One region of the Streptomyces sp. NPDC047515 genome, then DNA from elsewhere that is predicted to be linked to it. Evidence: riboswitches for the same ligand, from Rfam matches in the RefSeq annotation. Region 1 holds a riboswitch; the other holds the start of a gene.

Region 1 (7,266 bases):
TGCTGACTCGGTCATGGTTCCCGTCCTTCCCGGAGTCCTTCCGGATCTTGCGCGTGTCCTCCCCCAGCTTGCACGCACACCACCGCGCCGACCCGGCACGCGCCGTCCCTCCGGCGTGCTCCGGCAGGTCCGGACGCCGGGAAGGGCCGGACCGCCGGATGCGGCTCGGCCGGTCCAGTGAACGCGGCCACGGCCTGCGTCGGCAGCGCGACCGGTCAGAGTACGGCGGGCAGGACGACGGTCTCCGCCGCGTCGAAGCCGACCCCCACCGTCGCGCCCTCCTCGGGCGCGTCCCTCAGCGCACACTCCGCCTCCAGGACCGGACCGCCCGGCGGCGTCAGCCGCACGGCGACATGGTTGCCCCGGAACGTACGCGTCCCCACCGTGCAGCGCAGCCCTTCGTCCGGGGCGCCGATCCGGACCCCGGCGGGGCGCACCAGCAGGTCGCACGCCCCCTGCGGCGAGCCCTCGGTCACCGGGATCCTGCCCCACACCGTGTCGGCGGCCGTACCGGACACCGTCGCCTCCACCACGTTGTCGAAACCGAGGAACCGGGCGACGAAGGCGGACGTCGGCCGCTGCCAGACCTCCAGCGGGGTGCCGACCTGCGCGATCCGCCCTTCGCGCATCACCACCACCCGGTCGGCCAGGGCGAACGCCTCGCCCTGGTCATGCGTGACGGCGAGCACCGTCGTACCCAACCGCCCGAAGAGCGTCCGCAGTTCGACGACGAGCCGCTCGCGCAGGCCTCGGTCGAGCTGGCCGAGCGGCTCGTCCAGCATCAGCAGTTTCGGCCGCGGGGCGAGGGCCCGCGCGAGGGCCACTCGCTGCTGCTCACCGCCGGACAGCGCGGCGACGGCCCGGCGTTCCGCGCCGGGCAGGCCCACCAGACCGAGGAGTTCGCCGACCCTGAGCTCCTGGTCCCGTCGCGAGACCCCGCGCATCCGCAGCCCGAAGGCGACATTCGCACCGACGTCCCGGTGCGGGAACAGCTGGTGGTCCTGGAACATCAGGCCGAGACCGCGCCGGTGCACCGGCACCCCGGCCTGGTCCGAGCCGTCCAGCAGCACCCGGCCGCCGTCCGGCGGACACAGTCCGGCGACCACCCGCAGCAGGGTCGACTTGCCGCTGCCGCTCGGCCCCAGCACACACACGATCTCGTGCTCGGCGACATCGAGGTCCACCCTGTCGAGAGCCGCCCGCTCACCGAAGCGAACCGTGGCCGATTCCAGTGTCAGCATCCCTAGAACTCCCCGGATCGGTCGGTACGGATACGTTCGAGCAGCAGCAGCGAGGCAGCGCAGACCACCATCAGAATGGTGCTCAGGGCCATCGCCTGGCCGTAGTTGAGCTCCCCGGCGCGCCCCAGCAGCCGGGCCACCGCGACCGGCAGCGTCGGGCGGTCGGGCCGTGCGATGAACACCGTCGCGCCGAACTCACCGAGCGAGACGGCGAACGCGAAGCCGGCCGCAACCAGCAACGCCCGCCGCACCAACGGCAGATCGACCTCCCGCCAGGCCCGCAGCGGGGACGCCCCGAGCACCGCCGCCGCCTCCCGCAGCCGGCCGTCCACCGCCCGCAGGACCGGCAGCATCGTCCGTACGACGAAGGGCACACCGACCAGTGCCTGGGCCAGCGGCACCAGGATCCATGAAGTCCGCAGGTCCAGCGGCGGCTTGTCCAGCGTGATCAGAAAACCGAAGCCCACGGTGACCGCGGAGACCCCGAGCGGCAGCATCAGCAACGCGTCGAAGCCGCGGACGAGCCGCCCGGCCCGCCGGGTCAGCGCCGCGGCGGCGAGCCCGCCGACGACCAGCGCGATGACCGTCGCGACCAGTGCGTACTGCAGTGAGTTCCCGATCGCTTCGAGCGGTGCGACCAGGAACGTACCGCCGCCCGCGTCCGCGGACCGCAGGGCACGGTAGTAGTCCAGGCCACGACCCCCCGGAGTGTCCAGCGAGCGTTCCACCAGTACCCCGAGCGGCAGCAGTACCAGCAGCAGCACGGTCAGCAGCACCCCGCCGAGGAGCGCCCACTGCCCGGCACCGCTCGGCCTGCGGGCGGTCTGTGCCGGGTCGACCAGCCTCAGCGCGGTCTCCCTGCGCCGTACCGTCCACGCGTGCACGGCGAGGATCGCGCCGACGGCGGCGAACTGCACCAGCGTCAGTACGGCGGCCGTCGGCAGGGCGAGCAACTGGGCGGTCTGCCGGTAGATCTCCACCTCCAGCGTGGCGTACCCCGGCCCGCCGAGGATCTGCACGACCCCGAAGGAGGTGAAGGTGAAGAGGAAGACCATCAGCGCGGCGGCGGCCACGGCGGGTGCCAGGGCAGGCAGGGTGACCCGCCGCCAGGCGGCAAACCGTCCGGCGCCCAGCACCCGGGCGGCCTCCTCCTGTCGCGGGTCGAGCTGTGACCACAATCCGCCCACGGTCCGTACGACCACCGCGTAGTTGAAGAAGACATGGGCGAGCAGAATCGCCCAGACGGTGGTGTCGAGCCGTACGCCCCAGAGCTGGTCGAGGAACCCACCGCGTCCGAGCAGCGCCAGGAAGGCCGTCCCCACGACGACGGTGGGCAGGACGAACGGAACGGTGACGACCGCCCGCAGCAGCTGTTTGCCGGGGAAGTCGAAACGGGCGAAGACGTAGGCGCCGGGCAGCGCGATCAGCAGGGTCAGCGCGGTCGAGGCGAGCGCCTGCCAGGTGGTGAACCAGAGGACGTCACGGATGTCCGGCCGGGTCAGCACCTCGCCGATCCGGCCGAACTGCCAGACCCCGTCCGCCTTCAGCCCGCGGCCGACGATGGCGGTGACGGGGTAGGCGAAGAACAGCGCGAAGAACGCGACGGGCACGGCCATCAGGCCGAGCCGTACCGCGCTCCCGCGCCACGCCTTCGCGCGCACCGAGTCCACGCGCCCCGAGGAGCCGCGCGGCTCCTCGCCTCGCGGCCGCCGCACGTCCTCCTCGGGCGCATCCTTCCCGCCCGCGTCCGATCCGCGTACGGGAGTCTTCGCTACTTCACTACGAGCGAGGACCACGACTGGACCCACTGCTCACGGTTCTTGGAGATCCGATCGGGGGCGACCGTCGTCGGCCTGTCGACCGTCGCGCCGAACTTCATGAAGAGCTCCGGCAGTTTCGCGCTCTTGACGACCGGGTTCACGAACATGTTGAGCGGCATGTCCTCCTGGAACCTCTTGCTGATCAGGAAGTCCAGCAGGGCCTTGCCGCCCGCCTCGTTCTTCGCACCGTCCAGCAGGCCGGCGAACTCGATCTGGCGGAAGCAGGTCCCGGTGGCGACGCCGGTGGGGGCCTCGGCCGGCTGCGGCTTCGCGTAGAGCACCTCGACGGGCGGGCTGGAGGCGTACGAGACGACCAGCGGCCGGTCGGCCTTGGCCTTCCGGCCGCCCGCGGAGCCGGAGAACTCCTCGTTGTAGGCCTGCTCCCAGCTGTCGACGACCTTGACGCCGTTGCTCTTCAGCTTCTTCCAGTAGTCCTGGTAGCCCTTGTCGCCGTAGGTGGCGACGGTGCCGAGGAGGAAGCCGAGGCCGGGCGAGGAGGTCGCGGCGTTCTCGGTGACGAGGAGGTTCTTGTACGCGGGCTTCGCCAGGTCGTCGAAGGACCGCGGCGGCGCCAGCTTCTTGTCGGCGAAGTACTTCTTGTCGTAGTTGACGCAGATGTCGCCGGTGTCGATCGGGGTGACCCGGTGCTTGGCGGCGTCCAGCCGGGTGTCGGCCGCCACCTGGTCGATGCCCTTCGCCTCGTACGGCGTGAAGAGCCCGCTGTCCAGGGCACGGGAGAGCAGGGTGTTGTCGACGCCGAAGAACACGTCGCCGCGCGGGGAACCCTTGGTCAGGATCTCCTGGTTGAGCGCGACACCCGCGTCGCCGCTCTTGAGCACCTTGACGGTGTAGCCGGTCTTCTCGGTGAACTCCTTGAGCACGTCCGGAGAGGCGTTGAAGGAGTCATGGCTGACGAGCGTCACGGTCTTCGAGCCGGAGCCCTTCGTGCCCCCGGAACCGGAGGCCGACTTGTCGGAACTCCCGCATCCGGCCAGTGCCGTGACGCCGAGCGCGGCGGCGGCAGCGGTCGCCGCGAACTGCTTGGTTCTGCGCGTGGTGCGCATGGTGGATTCCTCCTGGGTTTTGGCCAGGAAGAGACGCGGCCCCGCCCGCGCAATGCGGGCAGGGCGCAACAGCATGAGTTGATGACCGAACTTCCTACCCGGAATGACCCGGGCGAGGTTCAGAGGGTCTGCGGCCGACCTGTCCTCGGTGCCGCACTCTCAGCGCTGTGGCGCTCCCCTGTCGGAATATGAAGTTGATTTCAGGCCCAGGTTACACGGGCCGTCCCGGCCTCAGCGCTCGGCCGCCGCCAGCTGTCCGCAGGCTCCGTCGATCTCCTGGCCGCGGGTGTCCCGCACCGTCACCGGCACCCCGTGGCTCGCGATCGCCTCGACGAAGGCCTTCTCGTCCTCGGGCCGCGAGGCGGTCCACTTGGAACCGGGCGTCGGGTTCAACGGGATCAGATTGACGTGCACCCGCTTGCCCTTGAGGAGCCTGCCGAGCAGGTCACCGCGCCAGGCCTGGTCGTTGATGTCCCGGATCAGCGCGTACTCGATGGAAACGCGGCGGCCGGACTTCTCCGCGTACTCCCACGCCGCGTCCAGCACCTCGCGCACCTTCCACCGCGTGTTCACGGGGACGAGCGTGTCGCGCAGTTCGTCGTCCGGCGCGTGCAGGGAAACGGCGAGGCGGCACTTGAAACCCTCGTCGGCGAAGCGCAGCATCGCGGGCACCAGACCCACGGTGGAGACGGTGATCCCGCGCTGCGAGAGCCCGAGGCCGTCCGGCTCCGGGTCGGTCAGCCGACGGATCGCGCCGACCACCCGGTTGTAATTGGCGAGCGGCTCGCCCATGCCCATGAAGACGATGTTGGAGAGCCGGGCCGGGCCTCCGGGGACCTCCCCGTCGCGCAGGGCCCGCATGCCGTCCACGATCTGGTGGACGATCTCGGCGGTCGACAGATTTCGGTCGAGACCGGCCTGTCCCGTCGCGCAGAACGGGCAGTTCATCCCGCATCCCGCCTGGGACGAGATGCACATCGTCACCCGCTCCGGGTAGCGCATCAGGACGGACTCGACGAGCGTCCCGTCGTGCAGCTTCCACAGCGTCTTACGGGTGGTGTCGTCGTCACAGCTGATGTGGCGGACCACGGACATCAGGTCGGGGAACATCGCCTCGGCGAGCTTGTCCCGCGAACCGGCCGGGATGTTGGTCCACTCGGCCGGATCGTGCGCGTACCGCGCGAAGTAGTGCTGCGAGAGCTGCTGCGCGCGGAACGGCTTCTCGCCGATCGCGGCGACCGCTTCCTTGCGCTCGGCGGGCGTGAGGTCGGCGAGGTGCCGCGGCGGCTTCTTGGCTCCGCGGGGCGCGACGAAAGTGAGTTCTCCGGGCTTAGGCATGGTTCATCCAGTGTCGCAGACAGAACGATGAGGGCCCGCCGCCCTGTGGACGACGGACCCTCACTCGTAAATGCCCAGGTCAGGACGGTGGCTCTCGCGAATCAGCCGGAACCCACGAACAGCACCAGCAGCAGCCAGACCACCGGGGCGGTCGGCAGCAGCGAGTCCAGCCGGTCCATGATGCCGCCGTGCCCCGGCAGCAGCGTGCCCATGTCCTTGATGCCGAGGTCCCGCTTGATCATCGACTCGCCCAGGTCACCGAGGGTGGCGCTGACCGCGACCGCGAGCCCCAGCAGCAGTCCCTGCCACCAGGAACCGCCGTCGATCAGGAACTGCATGCACAGCGCGCCGGCGACCATCGCGAAGGCGACGGCCCCGAACAGGCCCTCGCGGGTCTTTCCGGGGCTGATGCGCGGCGCGAGCTTGTGCTTCCCGAAGCGCCAGCCGACGGCGTACGCGCCTGTGTCGCTGACCACGGTCAGCAGCAGGAAGGTGAGCACCCGCTGCGGCCCGTCGTCCGCGGTCAGGAGCATCGCGACGAAGGTCGCCAGGAACGGTACGTAGAACGCGGCGAACACGCCGGCCGTGACGTCCTTGAGGTAACCCTCCGGCGGCTCGGTCATCCGCCAGACGAGCACCGCGAGCGCGGTCAGTGCCACCGCCACCCAGGCGCCCTCGGCGCCCCGGGCGTATCCGGCCACGACCATCGCCGCGCCGCCGACCGCGAGTGGAACGAGCGGCGCCCTGATGCCCTTGCGCTCCTCCAGCCGCGAGGTGAGCTCCCAGAGCCCCACGACGACGGCGACGGCGATCACACCGACGAAGACGGCCTTCACGATGAACAGCGAGGCGACGATTACGGCGCCGAGCCCCACACCGACCCCTATGGCGGCTCGCAGATCGCGACCCGCACGCTTCTTCTGCGGGGGTGGTGGCGCGGTGGACATGGGCTCCTGCGGCTTCTCGTCACGAAACAGGGGGCCGCCGCTCAGGCGTGCGGCCCCCTGGTCCCGGTCATCACGGTCGTCAGCGTCTCTACCTGCGTCGGGAGCGTCCGGCACGATGGGCATGGGCCGAGTCTGCTGGGCGTCATGTACATCGTATGCAGGACCCGCCGGAGCCGCCTGCATCTCGGGCGCACCCCAGCGACCGGCTCCCTGCGGGGCGCCCCGGGAAGAGTCGTTCATCAGACTTCGAGCAGCTCGGCTTCCTTGTGCTTGAGCAGCTCGTCGACCTGTGCGACGTACTTCGCGGTGGTGTCGTCGAGCTCCTTCTCCGCGCGACGCACCTCGTCCTCGCCGGACTCCTTGTCCTTGACCAGCTTGTCCAGCGCCTCCTTGGCCTTGCGGCGCACGGCCCGGATGGAGATCTTGGAGTCCTCGGCCTTGCCCTTCGCGACCTTGATGTAGTCGCGGCGGCGCTCCTCGGTCAGCTCCGGGAAGCTCACCCGGATGATATTGCCGTCGTTGCTCGGGTTGACGCCCAGGTCCGAGTCACGGATGGCCTGCTCGATGTTGCGCAGCGCGCTCTTGTCGAACGGCGTCACGACGGCCATGCGCGGCTCGGGCACCGAGAACGAGGCGAGCTGGTTGATCGGGGTCAGCGCGCCGTAGTAGTCGGCGACGATCTTGTTGAACATCGCCGGGTGCGCACGGCCGGTACGGATCGCGGCGAAGTCCTCTTTCGCCACGACGACGGCCTTCTCCATCTTCTCCTCGGCCTCAAGGAGGGTTTCTTCGATCACCACGTGCTCCTGCGTGTCTTGAGTGGGCCCGGCTGCTCGGGCCCGGCGGGTCCTGCGTC
Region 2 (7,266 bases), on a different contig from region 1:
CCTTCCGCCGCGGCCCGAACCCTCCGTACCGGCAAGTCCGGCCTCATCGGCCTGACCGTGACGACATACGGGGACGAACCCTTCACCTTCACCGAGTTCGCCTACTTCGCCGAGATGGCCAGAGCGGCCACCTCCGCCGCGCTCGCCCGCGGCTACGCCCTCGTCATCCTGCCCGCCACCTCACGCCACGACGTCTGGTCGAACGTCGCTCTCGACGGCACCGTCGTGATCGATCCCTCCGACCAGGACCCGGTCGTCACGGAGCTCGTACGCCAGGGTCTGCCCGTCGTCTCGGACGGCCGTCCCGCCGGAACGCTCCCGGTCACCGCATGGGTCGACAACGACCACGGGGCCGCCGTGCTCGACCTCCTCGACCATCTCGCCGCTGCCGGGGCCCGCCGCATCGGCCTGCTCACCGGCACCACCACCGACACATACACCCGACTCTCCACCACCGCCTACCTCCACTGGTGCGAGCGTGTGGGGCAGGACCCGGTGTACGAGTCCTATCCCGCCCACGACCCGCGCGCGGGTGCGGTCGCCGCCGACCGGCTGCTCGCCCGCCCGGACCGGCCCGATGCCGTCTACGGGCTCTTCGACCCCAACGGCACCGATCTTCTGGCGGCCGCCCGCAGATACGGCCTGCGCGTCCCCGAGGACCTGCTGCTGGTCTGCTGCAGCGAGTCCACCGTGTACGCGACGACCGAGCCCCCCATCACCACGCTCTCGCTCAAGCCGCGCAGAATCGGCACAGCGGTCGTCCAGCTCCTGATCGACGCCATCGAAGGCGTCGATCACGACGGAACGGTGGAGCAGGTGATACCGACGGAGCTCATCGTCCGGACGTCCTCGCAACGCCGTCCGCCCCGCACCACGGTCAGCGCGCCCCGCTCTCCCGCAGGGGACTGATCAGGCGTTTTCGGACCAAACGGCCGGTGAACCTGACGTGCGCCCGGATTCACCACCCCTGGTGCGTCACAGAGCACGATCCGCATTCCTATGATGGGCGCACGACACCGCGGACCGCCCCGACCAGCAGGGCCCGTCAGGTGTACGGCGGTGCGACGGTGGTGGAGGGGTCGATGACACAGGGGGCCGGTCAGGAACCCGTGGTGCGGACTGCGACGTTGCGCGACTTCCGCGTACCGCCCTATGCGCAGACCCCGGTGCCGCCTGCATCGCCGCACCCGGGCCATGCCGTCCCGGAACACGAACTGCCGGAGGGGTACACCCCCACCGAGCGCGACCTCCCCGTGATCAACCGCGGTGACACCGTCCAGGTGCGGGCCGTCCCCGACCCCCGGCCCGTCCCGGAGCTGGGGCTCGGACCGCTGTACGTCGTCGGCGATGTCCACGGCTATCTGGACGAACTCCACGCCGCCCTCGCCGAACAGGGCCTCATCGACACCGAGGGCAACTGGTCCGCGGGCAATGCCCGGCTGTGGTTCCTCGGTGACTTCACCGACCGCGGGCCCGACGGCATCGGCGTCATCGACCTGGTGATGCGTCTCTCCGCCGAGGCCGCGGCCGCCGGGGGCTACTGCAAGGCCCTGATGGGAAATCACGAACTGCTGCTCATCGGCGCCAAGCGGTTCGGCGACACCCCGGTGAACTCGGGCGCGGGCACCGCCACCTTCCAGGCCGCCTGGCTGCTCAACGGCGGCCAGAAGAACGACATGGAGCGGCTTCAGGACGTGCACCTCCAGTGGATGTCCCGGCTCGACGCGATCGTCGAGGAGGACGGGCATCTGCTGATGCACTCCGACACGACGGCGTACCTCGACTACGGCACCACCATCGAGGACGTCAACGACACCGTGCACGCCATTCTCACGCGTAACGACGCCGACGAGTGCTGGGAGCTCTTCCGGAAGCTCACCAAGCGGTTCGCCTTCCGCGACGAGGGGGGGCCGCAGGCCGTCCGGGAGCTGATGTCGGCCTACGGCGGACAGCGCATCGTCCATGGTCACAGCCCCATTCCGTACCTTCTCGGCGAGGTCGGCTCAGAGGACGGAGAGAATAGTTCCGGCCCCGTGGTCGAAGGGGCGCACGTCTACGCGGACGGCCTCGCCATCGCCATGGACGGCGGAGTGACCATGGCCGGAAAGCTACTGGTCGTCCAACTGCCCCTGCATGACTGACGTTCTTCCGGGGAGACGCTTCCACGACCTGACCACGCCGATCACTGGGCCTATTTCCGGAAACCCCCTGTCACCCCGTGCCGTGGGCGCTCTACCATCGGCGTATCAGTAGCAGGCTCTCCTCCGTTTCCGCCCAACTGCCCGGTCCGAGCGGGTACTCAGGCCCAACGGAGCATCGGGGGATGCACATGAACAGCGCTCCGCACCTGCTGACCGAGGACCGCCCCGAGTACGAGCGGATCCTCGACGACGCACTGCGCCACGCACATGAACGACCGGATCTGGCCGCCGTCGGCGAGCGGCTCAATGCCGTCCAGTTGCGCACCATGGCGCTGGACGCCACGGCGCTGATCACCGCCACGGCCGCCACCGAGTACGAGCACTATGTGAAGGCCCGTCAAGAGCTGCGTGGGCCGGTTGAAGGGGCGGGCGAGGACTCGGGCGCCGGCCCCGGCACGGGCCGTCAGAATCAGTCGGGCGCCGGCGTAGGAGCTGTCGTCACGGTCCTGGCGCCCGTGCTCGCCGGCACCGCCGCTTTCATATTCCTGCTGGCCGGCTATCTGCTGAAACTGCTCAGCCCGCCGCTGTCCTTCGCCTCGACCATGGTCACCGCGGGCTGGTTCTTCGCAGCGGTGATGGCCGCCGCGATCCTCGCCGCCGCCGTCGGACTGCTCATCACCGCGCTGCGCAACGGGTCGACGTCGCAGCCCTCCGAGGAGGCCGAGGACGAGCTGCCGGAGGATGTGGCGCGCGCCCGGGAGGCATGGCGCCACGCGCTGCTGGAGCGCGGCATCCTGCCGTTCCTCAGGGACGCGCTCGCCGACCCCGACGCCGGCCGCGCGTCGCGCACACCGCACCGCTCGGCAAACCGCATCCCGAAGGTCGGCTACAGCCGGCCGGACTTCACGAGCCCGGACGAGGGCCCGGCGGCAGGGCCACGCCCGACGTTCACCAGCCCGGACTTCGCCAGCCCCGACTTCGGCGGGCCCGAGCACGAACCGGACTGACCAGATCCGGTCGCATCGACACCCAGGGCTTCCAGTAACGCCCCTACCCGCGCGTGCTCCTGAGAATTCCGTCGGCTTCCGCACGAGCCCCGTAAGCCGGCTCTCCGACGCCACCGCGCCCCCGGTCCCGCTGCGCGCCCGGAGAACAGCGGACGGGTGGCGAAAGTCCGCGAAAGGGCCTTCGCCACCCTTGGCACCGTGCGACGGACTCAGTCCGCGATCGGCAGATAGACGCGGTTGCCTGCCGCCGCGAACTCCTTGGACTTCTCCGCCATGCCCGCGTCGATCTCCGCCTGCGAACCACCGTGTTCACGACGGATGTCCTGAGAGATCTTCATCGAACAGAACTTCGGGCCGCACATCGAGCAGAAGTGCGCCGTCTTCGCAGGCTCGGCCGGCAGCGTCTCGTCGTGGAACTCCCGTGCCGTGACGGGGTCGAGGGCCAGATTGAACTGGTCCTCCCAGCGGAATTCGAAGCGGGCGTCGGAGAGCGCGTCGTCCCAGTCCTGCGCCCCCGGATGCCCCTTGGCGAGGTCCGCCGCGTGAGCCGCGATCTTGTACGTGATGACGCCGGTTTTCACATCGTCCCGGTTGGGCAGGCCCAGGTGCTCCTTGGGCGTGACGTAACAGAGCATCGCCGTGCCCCACCAGGCGATCATCGCCGCGCCGATGCCCGAGGTGATGTGGTCGTACGCCGGAGCGACATCGGTGGTCAGCGGGCCGAGCGTGTAGAACGGCGCCTCCTCGCAGATCTCCTGCTGAAGGTCGATGTTCTCCTTGATCTTGTGCATCGGGACATGCCCCGGACCCTCGATCATGGTCTGTACGCCGAACCGCTTGGCGATCGTGTTCAGCTCGCCGAGCGTGCGCAGTTCGGCGAACTGGGCCTCGTCGTTGGCATCGGCGATCGATCCGGGGCGCAACCCGTCGCCCAGCGAGTACGTCACGTCGTACGTGGCGAGGATCTCGCAGAGCTCCTCGAAGTGCTCGTACAGGAACGACTCCTTGTGGTGCGCGAGGCACCACGCGGCCATGATCGAGCCGCCGCGGGAGACGATGCCGGTCTTTCGGCGGGCGGTCAGCGGTACGTACGGCAGGCGCACGCCGGCGTGGACCGTCATGTAGTCGACGCCCTGCTCGGCCTGCTCGATGACGGTGTCCTTGTAGATCTCCCAGGTCAGCTCCTCGGCCTTGCCGTCGACCTTTTCGAGGGCCTGGTAGAGGGGAACGGTGCCGATCGGCACGGGTGAGTTGCGCAGAACCCACTCACGGGTGGTGTGAATGTTGCGTCCGGTGGAAAGGTCCATGACCGTATCGGCGCCCCACCGCGTCGCCCATGTCATCTTCTCCACCTCCTCCTCGATGGAGGACGTCACCGCGGAGTTGCCGATGTTGGCATTGACCTTCACCAGGAACCGCTTGCCGATGATCATCGGTTCGATCTCGGGATGGTTGACGTTGGCCGGCAGCACGGCCCGGCCCGCGGCGATCTCCTCGCGCACCACCTCGGGTCCGACGTTCTCCCGGATCGCCACGTACTCCATCTCCGGAGTGATCTCGCCCCGGCGGGCGTACGCGAGCTGGGTGACCGGCTGCCCGTCCCGGCTGCGGCGGGGCAGCCGCGGCCGGCCGGGGAAGACCGCGTCGAGGTTGCGCAGCCCTTCCCCAAGCTCTCGGCTTCGCTCGAGCAGGGGAGACCCCATTCGCGGCGAGGTGTGCTTGAGCCCGTCGTCCTCGGGGCGGGCCGGGCGGCCCGGGTACTCCTCGGTGTCGCCGCGCGCGATGATCCAGTTCTCCCGCAGGGGCGCGAGGCCGCGACGGACATCGGTCGCGGTGGTGGGATCGGTGTACGGCCCCGACGTGTCGTACAGCGTCACGTCCTTGCCGTTGGTGAGGTGCACCTGACGGACCGGCACCCGGAGGTCCGGGCGTGAGCCCTGGACGTACCCCTTGTGCCAGCCGATGGACTTCCCGGCCTCGTCGCTCTGGTTCGAGGCAGGCGTGCGTGCGTCCGATGTGGTCATGAGACCTACTCCCTACGCCGGCATTACCCGGTAACAGGTTCGGCGGTCGGCGCAGCCCGTCCCGTACGGATGTACGGATATCAGCGCCCTCTCAGCCCGGTGCTCCGAGCTCCCGCGTGTGCAAAGGTCCCCCCACGCTAGCGCCCTGTCCGGCGAAATGAACAGAGGCCCTTCACTTCTTGCGATGATCGGCCGGTGACGTCCCCCCATCACGACCCCGCCCCGCAGGGCCATCAGCACGGCCATTCACACGGCCACGGCCCCGCCGCGCCCGTCTCCAAGCACCTGCGCAAGGTCATCGCCGCCGTACTGATCCCGTTCGCCGCCGCGGTCGTCGTCGGCCTGGTGGTGCTCTGGCCGGGGAGTGCGCCCCCGCACGAGCGGACCGGTGTCGGTTTCGACCAGCAGACCCAGCAGGCCAAGGTGGTGAAGATCGACAAGGTGGACTGCAAGGACGTGAACGCCGCTCAGATGCCCACCAGTGGCGACACGACGCCGCCGGGGAGCGAGACGGGGCTGTGCGAGAAAGCCACCGTGGAAGTGACGACCGGTCACGACCGGGGCCGGACCTTCGTCGAGATCGTCCAGCCCGACGCGCCGCGTCAGTTGCGCCGGGGACAGGGCGTGGTCGTGGCGTACGCCCCCGACGCTCCCCATGATTTGCAGTACTCGGTGACGGATGTGAACCGGAAGTTCCCGATGACGCTGCTGGCCGGGATCTTCGCCCTGGTGGTGGTCGCGGTGGGCAGGATGCGCGGCGTGATGGCACTGGTCGCGCTCGCCGTGTCGTTCGCCGTGCTGACGCTGTTCATCCTCCCGGCCATCCTCCAGGGCTCGAATCCACTGCTCGTCGCGGTGGTCGGGGCCAGTGCGATCATGCTGATCGCGCTCTACATGTGCCACGGCCTGACCGCCCGCACCTCGGTCGCCGTCATCGGCACCCTGATCTCCCTGCTCCTGATCGGACTGCTCGGATCGCTCTTCATCGGCTGGGCGAGCCTGACCGGCAACACCGATGACAGCACCGGCCTCATCCACGGCCTGTACCCGCACATCGACATGAGCGGTCTGCTGCTGGCCGGTGTCATCATCGGCTCGCTCGGGGTGCTCGACGATGTGACGGTCACACAGACATCCGCGGTCTGGGAACTGCACCAGGCGAACCCGACGATGGGTGCGCGGGGTCTCTACCGGGCAGGGATCAGGATCGGGCGCGACCACATCGCCTCGGTCGTCAATACGCTGGTGCTGGCCTACGCGGGCGCCGCGCTGCCGCTGCTGCTGTTGTTCTCGATCGCCCGAAGCAGCGTGGGGACGGTGGCCAACAGCGAACTGGTGGCGGAGGAGATCGTACGAACGCTGGTCGGCTCGATCGGACTGGTCGCCTCGGTGCCGGTGACGACCGTGCTCGCCGCGCTGGTCGTCTCCGCGGACCGCACGGGGCTCGGCACGGAAGCCGGAGCTCCCGCACCCGTACGGACCGGGAAGAGCCGCCGTCGCAGGGCGAAGTCTTGATCGCCCCCACACGGAGAGCGATTCACCCATTCGGCGGGTGTCGCGTTCGACCGGCGGGCCGGCCTGCGGCGCCGCGCTCTTCAGCCGGCGTTCTGTTCCTCCGCGAGGATCCGGCCCAGGGCCTCTTCCAGATTGCCCTCGAAGTCACCCAGCGTGCACTCCTGCCCGAGCGGCACGAGTTTGTCCGTGCGGTCGAGAAAGGCCACAAGCGGCGCCGTACCGGCCCTGAAGAGGGCGCGATCCGTGCCCACCTGGAGACGGATATGTACATCGGACAACCCCTCGGGCTCCGTGGGCCCGATGTGCACATCGCCATCGCCACTGGGGCTGTTGAGGCCGTCGAGCAGCAGCTCACGGCCAAATGCCCAGGTGACGGGGGCGTCGCCGGGGAGATGGAAGGTCATCCGGATCGCATACGGATCGCACACTTCGTACCGGAGCTCCACCGGGATCCGGAAAGAGAGCTCCTCGGAGACGAGGAAGCTCATCATGACCTCAGCTTGAACCGACTCGCGCATCGTCCAACCCCGCAGTAGATGAATCTGGCCAGGAATGATCCCCCGTGGCCCTATTGACGCC

What was found. Region 1 has a riboswitch for thiamine pyrophosphate ahead of ABZ826_RS25335 (thiamine ABC transporter substrate-binding protein). Riboswitches for the same ligand answer to the same signal wherever they lie in the genome.
Region 2: it holds a riboswitch for thiamine pyrophosphate, as region 1 does, so the genes downstream of both, thiC (phosphomethylpyrimidine synthase ThiC) here and ABZ826_RS25335 (thiamine ABC transporter substrate-binding protein) in region 1, are expected to answer to the same signal.

Annotation. Positions count from the first base shown of each region.
Region 1 is NZ_JBEYTM010000034.1:41,979-49,244, forward strand. Features, by position in the region: gene ABZ826_RS25320 (SRPBCC domain-containing protein) at 1-15, opposite strand, end outside; gene ABZ826_RS25325 (ABC transporter ATP-binding protein) at 216-1,241, opposite strand; gene ABZ826_RS25330 (iron ABC transporter permease) at 1,244-2,857, opposite strand; gene ABZ826_RS25335 (thiamine ABC transporter substrate-binding protein) at 3,013-4,125, opposite strand; TPP riboswitch at 4,199-4,315, opposite strand; gene rlmN (23S rRNA (adenine(2503)-C(2))-methyltransferase RlmN) at 4,357-5,463, opposite strand; gene ABZ826_RS25345 (phosphatidate cytidylyltransferase) at 5,565-6,650, opposite strand; gene frr (ribosome recycling factor) at 6,650-7,207, opposite strand.
Region 2 is NZ_JBEYTM010000022.1:49,827-57,092, forward strand. Features, by position in the region: gene ABZ826_RS19725 (LacI family DNA-binding transcriptional regulator) at 1-909, shown strand, start outside; gene ABZ826_RS19730 (metallophosphoesterase) at 1,083-2,141, shown strand; gene ABZ826_RS19735 (hypothetical protein) at 2,324-3,148, shown strand; gene thiC (phosphomethylpyrimidine synthase ThiC) at 3,358-5,172, opposite strand; TPP riboswitch at 5,165-5,298, opposite strand; gene ABZ826_RS19745 (YibE/F family protein) at 5,368-6,687, shown strand; gene ABZ826_RS19750 (SsgA family sporulation/cell division regulator) at 6,768-7,205, opposite strand.